DNA from 2 places in the Streptomyces sp. NPDC059994 genome. Region 1 is predicted to be linked to the other one. Evidence: predicted binding sites of a transcription regulator. Region 1 holds the regulator's gene; the other holds the start of a gene.
The links. Region 1 encodes HrcA, which represses chaperone genes, less so after heat shock. Its sites were predicted from a motif close to TTNGCACTCNGNNNNNCNGAGTGCNAA; they were not measured.
Positions count from the first base shown of each region.

Region 2: the regulator HrcA is predicted to act here: its motif matches at 2,305-2,331, upstream of groL (chaperonin GroEL).

Region 1 covers NZ_JBHWUR010000180.1:87-4,503, reverse strand. The annotation lists gene ACFWA7_RS38885 (DUF3097 domain-containing protein) at 487-1,311, opposite strand; gene ACFWA7_RS38880 (MBL fold metallo-hydrolase) at 1,359-2,081, opposite strand; gene hrcA (heat-inducible transcriptional repressor HrcA) at 2,272-3,288, shown strand; gene dnaJ (molecular chaperone DnaJ) at 3,289-4,417, shown strand, end outside.
Region 2 covers NZ_JBHWUR010000055.1:4,617-9,033, reverse strand. The annotation lists gene thrC (threonine synthase) at 1-1,165, shown strand, start outside; gene ACFWA7_RS24610 (MoaD/ThiS family protein) at 1,235-1,510, shown strand; gene ACFWA7_RS24605 (cold-shock protein) at 1,961-2,164, shown strand; gene groL (chaperonin GroEL) at 2,494-4,116, shown strand; gene ACFWA7_RS24595 (hypothetical protein) at 4,220-4,417, opposite strand, start outside.

The DNA.
Region 1 (4,417 bases):
GGGCCCCTGTTTGTCTGCGGGTTCGTGGGGGCTGGTCGCGCAGTTCCTCGCGCCTCTGAAGCCCCGGGGCCCCTGTTTGTCTGCGGGTTCGTGGGGGCTGATCGCCCAGTTCCCCGCGCCTCTGAAGCCCCGGGACCCCTGTTTCCCTGCGGGCTCACGGGGGCTGGTCGCCCAGTTCCCAGCGCCCCTGAAGGCAGGCAGAAGGGGGCGCGGCCACGTTCCGGCCCTCCGGTGTTCGAGGAGCGGGGGGCAGGGAGCGAAGCTCCCTCCCTTCAGGGGCGCGGGGAACTGCGCGACCAGCCACAGACGACCCGCAGACGAATGGGGTCCCGGGGCGGAGCCCCCGGCAGCCCAGCCCACCCACCCCCGTGCCGGGGTCCGGAGCGGAGCCCCGAAGCAGGGGGCAGGGGCGCAGCCCCGCCGGGGGTCCGGGGGGGGGCTAGCCCCCGGGAGAGCCGCCTCAGCCCACCCCCACCCCCGGAGGGTTTAGGGAAGGGGCGGGGTGGGGGCCGGATCCGTGACGAAGTCGATCAGCTCCTCCACCCGGCCGAGCAGCTCCGGCTCCAGGTCCCGGTAGGAGCGGACCCCCGACAGGATCCGCTGCCACGCCGCCCCCGTGTTGGGGGGCCAGCCCAGCGCCCGGCACACCCCCGTCTTCCAGTCCTCCCCCCGCGGTACGACCGGCCACGACCCGATCCCCACCGACGCCGGCTTCACCGCCTCCCACACGTCGATGTACGGGTGCCCGGCCACCAGCACGTGCTCGCCCGTGACCGCCGCCGCGATCCGGGACTCCTTGGAGCCGGGGACCAGGTGGTCGACCAGGACGCCCAGGCGCGCGTCGGGGCCGGGGGCGAAGTCCGCGACGATGGCGGGGAGGTCGTCGATGCCCGAGAGGTACTCGACGACCACGCCCTCGATCCGGAGGTCGTCGCCCCAGACCCGTTCCACCAGTTCCGCGTCGTGGCGGCCCTCCACGTAGATGCGCCCGGCGCGTGCGACCCGCGCCCGCGCCCCGGGCACCGCCACGGAGCCGGAGGCGGTGCGCGCCGGGCGTGAGGGGGAGGGTGCCGGCGGGCGTACCAGCGTGATCACCTTGCCCTCCAGCAGGAACCCCCGGGCCTCCATCGGGAACACGCGCTGCTTGCCGAAGCGGTCCTCCAGCGTCACCGTTCCCGCCTCACAGCGGAGCACCGCCCCGCAGAACCCGGTCGCCACCTCCTCGACGACCAGGTCGAGCTCGGCGGGCACCTCGGGGGCCGGGGTCCCCTTCTTCCAGGGCGGAGTCAGGTCCGGGCTGTAGCTGCGCATTCGGATGAGAATACGGGCGGATCATGTGGCCATATGGGTGTACGCCGCTACGACACGCCGAATTCCGCCGCGAGCCGGGTCCGCTGCGCCCGTACGAACGCCGCGTCCACCACCGCCCCGTGCCCCGGCACGTACACCGCGTCCTCGCCGCCCAGGTCGAGCAGCCGGTCCAGCGCTGCGGGCCAGCGGGTGCGGACCGCGTCCGGGCCCGCCTGCGGTTCGCCGGACTCCTCGACCAGGTCGCCGCAGAAGACGATCTCGGGCGACCCCGGCGAGGCCGGGACCAGTACGGCCAGGTCGTGACCGGTGTGGCCCGGGCCCACGTTCGCCAGCAGCACCTGCCGCCCGCCCAGCTCCAGCGTCCACTCGCCCGCCACGAAGTGGTGCGGGCGCACCAGCAGGTCCGCCGCCTCGGCGGCCTGCGCGGCCGGCACCCCGTGCGCGACGGCGTCGGTCCGCAGGGCGTCGCCGTCGAGCACGCGGTCGATGCCCACCGCCCCGTACACCTCGGCCCCCGAGAACGCGGCCGTGCCGAGCACGTGGTCGAAGTGCGGATGGCTGAGTGCGATGTGCGTCACCCGGCGCCCGAGCAGCGCCTGTGCCTGGGCGCGCAGCTCGGCGCCCTCGCGCAGGGTCGACCCCGTGTCGTACAGCAGGACCGCGTCGGCGCCGACGACCAGCCCGGCCGTCGCGTCCCACCCCGGAAGCCGGCGGCGGCCCACGCCGTCGCCGAAGCGTTCCCAGCCGAACTCTTCCCATCTGACGTCCATGACGTGACGCTATCCCGGGCGGTCGGGGACGGCGTCCGAGCGCGCCGCTCCACCGCGCCGCGAGCGTCACGGGCGGCCGCCCTTGCTAGGGGTGTACCGGTCGGCCGTACACTGGCCGGGGGGTTGCTGGCACTCGAACGCACAGAGTGCCAGGCAGAGCGCCTAGGGACGACAGCTGGAGGTGTGCGCGGTGCTCAGTGAACGCAGACTTGAGGTCCTGCGCGCCATCGTCCAGGACTATGTCGGGACCGAGGAGCCGGTGGGCTCGAAGGCCCTGACCGAGCGGCACGCGCTGGGGGTCTCCCCGGCGACCGTGCGCAACGACATGGCCGTGCTGGAGGAGGAGGGCTTCATCGCCCAGCCTCACACCAGCGCGGGGCGCATTCCCACCGACAAGGGCTACCGGCTGTTCGTCGACCGGCTCGCGGGCGTCAAGCCGATGTCGTCGCCGGAGCGGCGGGCCATCCAGAACTTCCTGGACGGGGCCGTCGACCTCGACGACGTGGTGGCGCGGACCGTGCGGCTGCTCGCGCAGCTGACGCGGCAGGTCGCCGTCGTGCAGTACCCGTCGCTGACACGGTCCACCGTGCGGCACGTGGAGCTGCTGTCACTGGCCCCGGCCAGACTGATGCTGGTGCTCATCACGGACACCGGGCGGGTCGAGCAGCGGCTGGTCGACTGCCCGGCGCCGTTCGGCGAGACCTCGCTGGCGGACCTGCGGGCCCGGCTCAACAGCCGGGTGGTGGGGCGCCGCTTCGCGGACGTCCCGCAGCTGGTGCAGGACCTGCCGGACTCCTTCGAGCCGGAGGACCGAGGAACCGTTTCGACGGTCCTCTCCACCCTGCTCGAAACCCTGGTCGAGGAGACCGAGGAGCGGCTGATGATCGGCGGCACCGCCAATCTCACCCGCTTCGGACACGACTTCCCTCTGACCATCAGGCCGGTGCTGGAGGCGCTGGAGGAGCAAGTGGTGCTCCTCAAGCTGCTCGGCGAGGCCAAGGAATCGGGCGTGACCGTACGAATCGGGCATGAGAACGCCCATGAAGGGCTGAACTCCACGTCCGTGGTCTCGGTCGGCTACGGTTCGGGCGGCGAAGCCGTCGCAAAACTCGGCGTGGTCGGACCGACCCGCATGGATTACCCCGGAACGATGGGAGCGGTACGCGCAGTGGCACGTTACGTCGGACAGATCCTGGCGGAGTCGTAAGTGGCCACGGACTACTACGCCGTACTGGGCGTACGCCGCGACGCATCGCAGGACGAGATCAAGAAGGCGTTCCGGCGCCTGGCGCGTGAACTCCACCCGGATGTGAATCCGGACCCGAAGACGCAGGAGCGCTTCAAGGAGATCAACGCCGCCTACGAGGTCCTCTCGGACCCGCAGAAGAAGCAGGTCTACGACCTCGGCGGCGACCCCCTGTCGTCCTCCGGCGGCGGTGGCGCCGGAGGCTTCGGCGCGGGCGGCTTCGGGAACTTCTCGGACATCATGGACGCGTTCTTCGGCAACGCGGCACAGCGCGGCCCGCGCTCGCGCACCCGCCGCGGCCAGGACGCCATGATCCGGCTGGAGATCGACCTCAACGAGGCGGCCTTCGGTACGACCAAGGAGATCCAGGTCGACACCGCGGTGGTGTGTACGACCTGCAGCGGCGAGGGCGCGGCCCCCGGCACCTCGGCGCAGACGTGTGACATGTGCCGCGGCCGCGGCGAGGTCTCCCAGGTGACCCGCTCCTTCCTCGGCCAGGTCATGACCTCCCGCCCCTGCCCTCAGTGCCAGGGCTTCGGGACCGTCGTGCCCACCCCGTGCCCGGAGTGCGCCGGCGACGGCCGCATCCGCTCGCGCCGCACGCTCACGGTCAAGATCCCGGCCGGTGTCGACAACGGCACCCGCATCCAGCTCGCGGGCGAGGGCGAGGTCGGCCCCGGCGGCGGCCCCGCCGGTGATCTGTACGTGGAGATCCACGAGCTCAACCACGACGTCTTCCAGCGCCGTGGCGACGATCTGCACTGCACGGTGACCCTCCCCATGACGGCGGCCTCGCTCGGCACCAAGGTGCCGCTCCAGACGCTGGACGGCATGGAGGAGGTGGACATCCGCCCGGGCACCCAGTCGGGCCAGTCCATCCCGCTGCACGGGCGCGGTGTGACGCATCTGCGCGGCGGCGGCCGGGGCGATCTGATCGTCCATGTCGAGGTCACCACCCCGTCCAAGCTGGACCCGCAGCAGGAGGACCTGCTGCGCCAGCTGGCCAAACTGCGCGGCGAGGAGCGGCCGCTCGGCCAGTTCCAGCCGGGGCAGCAGGGGCTGTTCTCCCGCCTGAAGGACGCGTTCAACG
Region 2 (4,417 bases), on a different contig from region 1:
TTTCGGGCCGCTCGAAGTCGCGTACGACCTTCCGACGGGTGACCCCGAGGCGCTGCGCAAGCGTATCGAAGCGGGCCCGGAGAACATCTGGCGCTATGCGCCGCTGCTGCCTGTTCCGGCCAATGTGGCTGAAAAGCCCAACCTGAATCCGGGATTCACCAAGCTCGTCAAGGCCGACAATCTCGCCCGTGAGCTGGGCGTCACCGGCGGTCTCTACGTCAAGGACGACTCCGGCAACCCGACGCACTCCTTCAAGGACCGCGTCGTCGCCATCGCCGTCGAGGCGGCCCGCGCCTTCGGCTTCACCACGCTCTCCTGCTCCTCCACCGGCAACCTCGCGGGCGCGGTCGGCGCGGCCGCCGCCCGGGCGGGCTTCCGCTCCTGCGTGTTCATCCCGCACGACCTGGAGCAGGGCAAGGTCGTCATGGCCGCGGTGTACGGCGGCGAGCTGGTCGGCATCGAGGGCAACTACGACGACGTCAACCGCTTCTGCTCGGAGCTCATCGGGGACCCGCTCGGCGAGGGCTGGGGCTTTGTGAACGTGAACCTGCGCCCGTACTACGGCGAGGGCTCCAAGACGCTCGCGTACGAGATCTGCGAGCAGCTCGGCTGGCGGCTCCCGGACCAGATCGTCATCCCGATCGCCTCCGGCTCCCAGCTCACCAAGATCGACAAGGGCCTCCAGGAGCTGATCAGGCTGGGCCTGGTCGAGGACAAGCCGTACAAGATCTTCGGCGCTCAGGCGGAGGGCTGCTCTCCGGTATCCACCGCCTTCAAGGCGGGCCACGACGTCGTACGGCCGCAGAAGCCGGACACCATCGCCAAGTCGCTGGCCATCGGCAACCCGGCGGACGGCCCGTACGTCCTGGACATCGCCCGGCGCACCGGCGGCGCGGTGGAGGACGTGAACGACGAGCAGGTCGTGGACGCGATCAAGCTGCTCGCCCGGACCGAGGGCATCTTCGCCGAGACGGCGGGCGGCGTGACGGTCGGCGTCACACAGAAGCTCATCGAGAACGGGCTCCTTGACCCGACCCTGACTACTGTCGTCCTCAACACGGGTGACGGCCTCAAGACCCTGGACGCGGTGGCGCCGACCACTGGACCGTCCGCGACCATCCGCCCGAGCCTGGACGCGTTCCGCGACGCCGGCCTGGCCGGCTGACCCCTCCCCCAAGCTCTTAAGGAGCAGGGAGGGACCCCCATCGTCCTGAGAGCACGGAAGGCAGAAGACATGAGCGTCAACGTCCGCATCCCCACCATTCTCCGTACGTACACGGGCGGCAGGTCCGAGGTCGCGGCCGAGGGCGCCACCCTCGCCGAGGTCATCGCCGACCTGGAGAAGAACCACACCGGGATCGCCGCCCGGGTCCTGGACGACCAGGGCAAGCTGCGCCGCTTCGTCAACGTGTACGTCAACGACGACGACGTCCGCTTCGAGCAGGGCCTGGAGACGGCGACGCCGGACGGCGCGGGCGTCTCGATCATTCCGGCCGTCGCCGGAGGCTGACCGTCGAGCACAGTGCCGGCGGCTGCTGAACATAGGCGCGTCACACGCACAGTTACCTGAATTGCCCCCTCCGCAAGCTAAGCGGAGGGGGCAATTCAGTGTGGTTGAGCGCGGTACAGTGGGGAAGTCCCCTTCGTTGCGCGTGCCACGTGCATATGAGAACGCGACGAACCGGCGTCGAGAAGCAGTCAAAGTGTTCGAGCATATTGCTCCTTAAGTGCGCTTTGCCCGGCCCGACTTGCCCCGGAATGCTGAATTTCGCGGCATTCCGCTCTTCACCCCTGCCCGGAATTCTCGTCCGATTGACCTGTTGCAGAGGGCAGTTGGGCAGATACATTCAGCCGCGGTCGACGCGTTCCGGCGCACACCCTCTCCTGTCGGAGGGTGGAGGTCTGACCCGGGTCCGCGAAGTGCGGTCCCGTGCAAGGGCCAGTAATAGGGGAGTTAGGCATGGCTCAGGGCACCGTCAAGTGGTTCAACGCGGAGAAGGGGTACGGCTTCATCGCGGTCGACGGTGGTGCGGATGTTTTCGTCCACTACAGCGCGATCCAGATGGACGGGTACCGCACCCTTGAAGAAGGTCAGCGAGTCGAGTTCGAGATCTCGCAGGGCCAGAAGGGTCCGCAGGCGGACATGGTCAAGCTCGCCGTCTGATCTCGGCGCGATCGGCCACCGACGCACTCACGCACGTGGGGCCCGCATCCTCTGTAAATGGATGCGGGCCCCACGTGCGTGTCCGGGCCCGATGAGCCGGCGCGGAGGTGTCCGGGACCGGGCCGGGAGGGTGGGACGGCCTTGCACTCTCCTGGGTCGAGTGCTAATCATTGGCGTTAGCACTCTCCGAGTGAGAGTGACAGAACCAGGATCGGGTCGGTGAGGTCCGCGAGCCGCGTGGGGTAAGGAACCACAAGGCGCGCAGGCCGTCCGTCGCGGGCGCTTGCTCGATCCGGAGAATCCACCCCTGTCCGGGAGGACCACTTCACATGGCCAAGATCATCGCGTTCGACGAGGAGGCACGGCGCGGTCTCGAGCGCGGGATGAACCAGCTCGCCGACGCCGTCAAGGTCACCCTTGGCCCCAAGGGCCGCAACGTCGTCCTCGAGAAGAAGTGGGGCGCCCCCACGATCACCAACGATGGTGTTTCCATCGCCAAGGAGATCGAGCTCGAGGACCCGTACGAGAAGATCGGCGCCGAGCTGGTCAAGGAAGTCGCCAAGAAGACGGACGACGTCGCCGGTGACGGTACGACCACCGCGACCGTCCTCGCCCAGGCTCTCGTCCGCGAGGGTCTGCGCAACGTGGCCGCCGGCGCCAACCCGATGGCTCTGAAGCGCGGCATCGAGAAGGCCGTCGAGGCCGTCTCCGGTGCGCTGCTGGAGCAGGCGAAGGATGTCGAGACCAAGGAGCAGATCGCTTCGACGGCCTCCATCTCCGCCGCCGACACCCAGATCGGCGAGCTCATCGCCGAGGCGATGGACAAGGTCGGCAAGGAAGGCGTCATCACGGTCGAGGAGTCCCAGACCTTCGGTCTGGAGCTTGAGCTCACCGAGGGCATGCGCTTCGACAAGGGCTACATCTCGGCGTACTTCGCGACCGACATGGAGCGCATGGAAGCCGCGCTCGACGACCCGTACATCCTGATCGTCAACTCGAAGATCGGCTCGGTCAAGGACCTGCTGCCGCTCCTTGAGAAGGTCATGCAGTCGGGCAAGCCGCTCCTGATCATCGCCGAGGACGTCGAGGGCGAGGCCCTCTCGACCCTGGTCGTGAACAAGATCCGTGGCACCTTCAAGTCCGTCGCCGTCAAGGCCCCGGGCTTCGGCGACCGCCGCAAGGCGATGCTGAACGACATCGCCATCCTCACCGGCGGCACGGTCATCTCCGAGGAGGTCGGCCTCAAGCTGGAGAACGCGGGTCTCGACCTGCTGGGCCGCGCCCGCAAGGTCGTCATCACCAAGGACGAGACCACGATCGTGGACGGCTCCGGCGACAGCGAGCAGGTCGCGGGCCGGGTCAACCAGATCCGTGCCGAGATCGAGAACTCGGACTCGGACTACGACCGCGAGAAGCTCCAGGAGCGTCTGGCGAAGCTGGCCGGCGGCGTGGCCGTCATCAAGGCCGGCGCCGCCACCGAGGTGGAGCTCAAGGAGCGCAAGCACCGCATCGAGGACGCCGTTCGCAACGCGAAGGCGGCCGTCGAGGAGGGCATCGTCGCCGGTGGTGGCGTGGCCCTGCTGCAGGCCTCCTCGGTCTTCGAGAAGCTGGACCTGTCGGGTGACGAGGCGACCGGCGCCAACGCCGTGAAGCTCGCCCTGGAGGCCCCGCTCAAGCAGATCGCCGTCAACGGTGGTCTTGAGGGCGGCGTCGTCGTCGAGAAGGTGCGCAACCTTCCGATCGGTCACGGCCTGAACGCCGCGACCGGCGAGTACGTCGACATGATCGCCGAGGGCATCATCGACCCGGCGAAGGTGACGCGCTCCGCGCTGCAGAACGCCGCGTCGATCGCCGCGCTGTTCCTCACCACCGAGGCCGTCATCGCCGACAAGCCGGAGAAGGCCTCTGCGGCCGCTCCGGGCGGCATGCCGGGCGGTGACATGGACTTCTGATCCCCTCAGGGATCGGTGGCTCCATAACGCTGTACGCCGAGGGCGGCACTCCTGTTCGCAGGGGTGCCGCCCTCCGGCGTGTCCGGGGGCGGCCGGGGCGGGGTCAGCAGGTGCCGTCCGTGACCCGGGCCCTGATCACCGCCTTCCCGCCGCCGAACGGGCTGACGGTGAGGTGCATGCAGAACGCCGCGTAGGTGCCGGAGCCGGTGATGTCGTACGCCGCCTGGTCCGTGCCGTGGCTGCGCAGCACGATCGGGTCGGCGAACCACTGGCCCGTGCCGGTGTTCTTCATGGCGTCCTC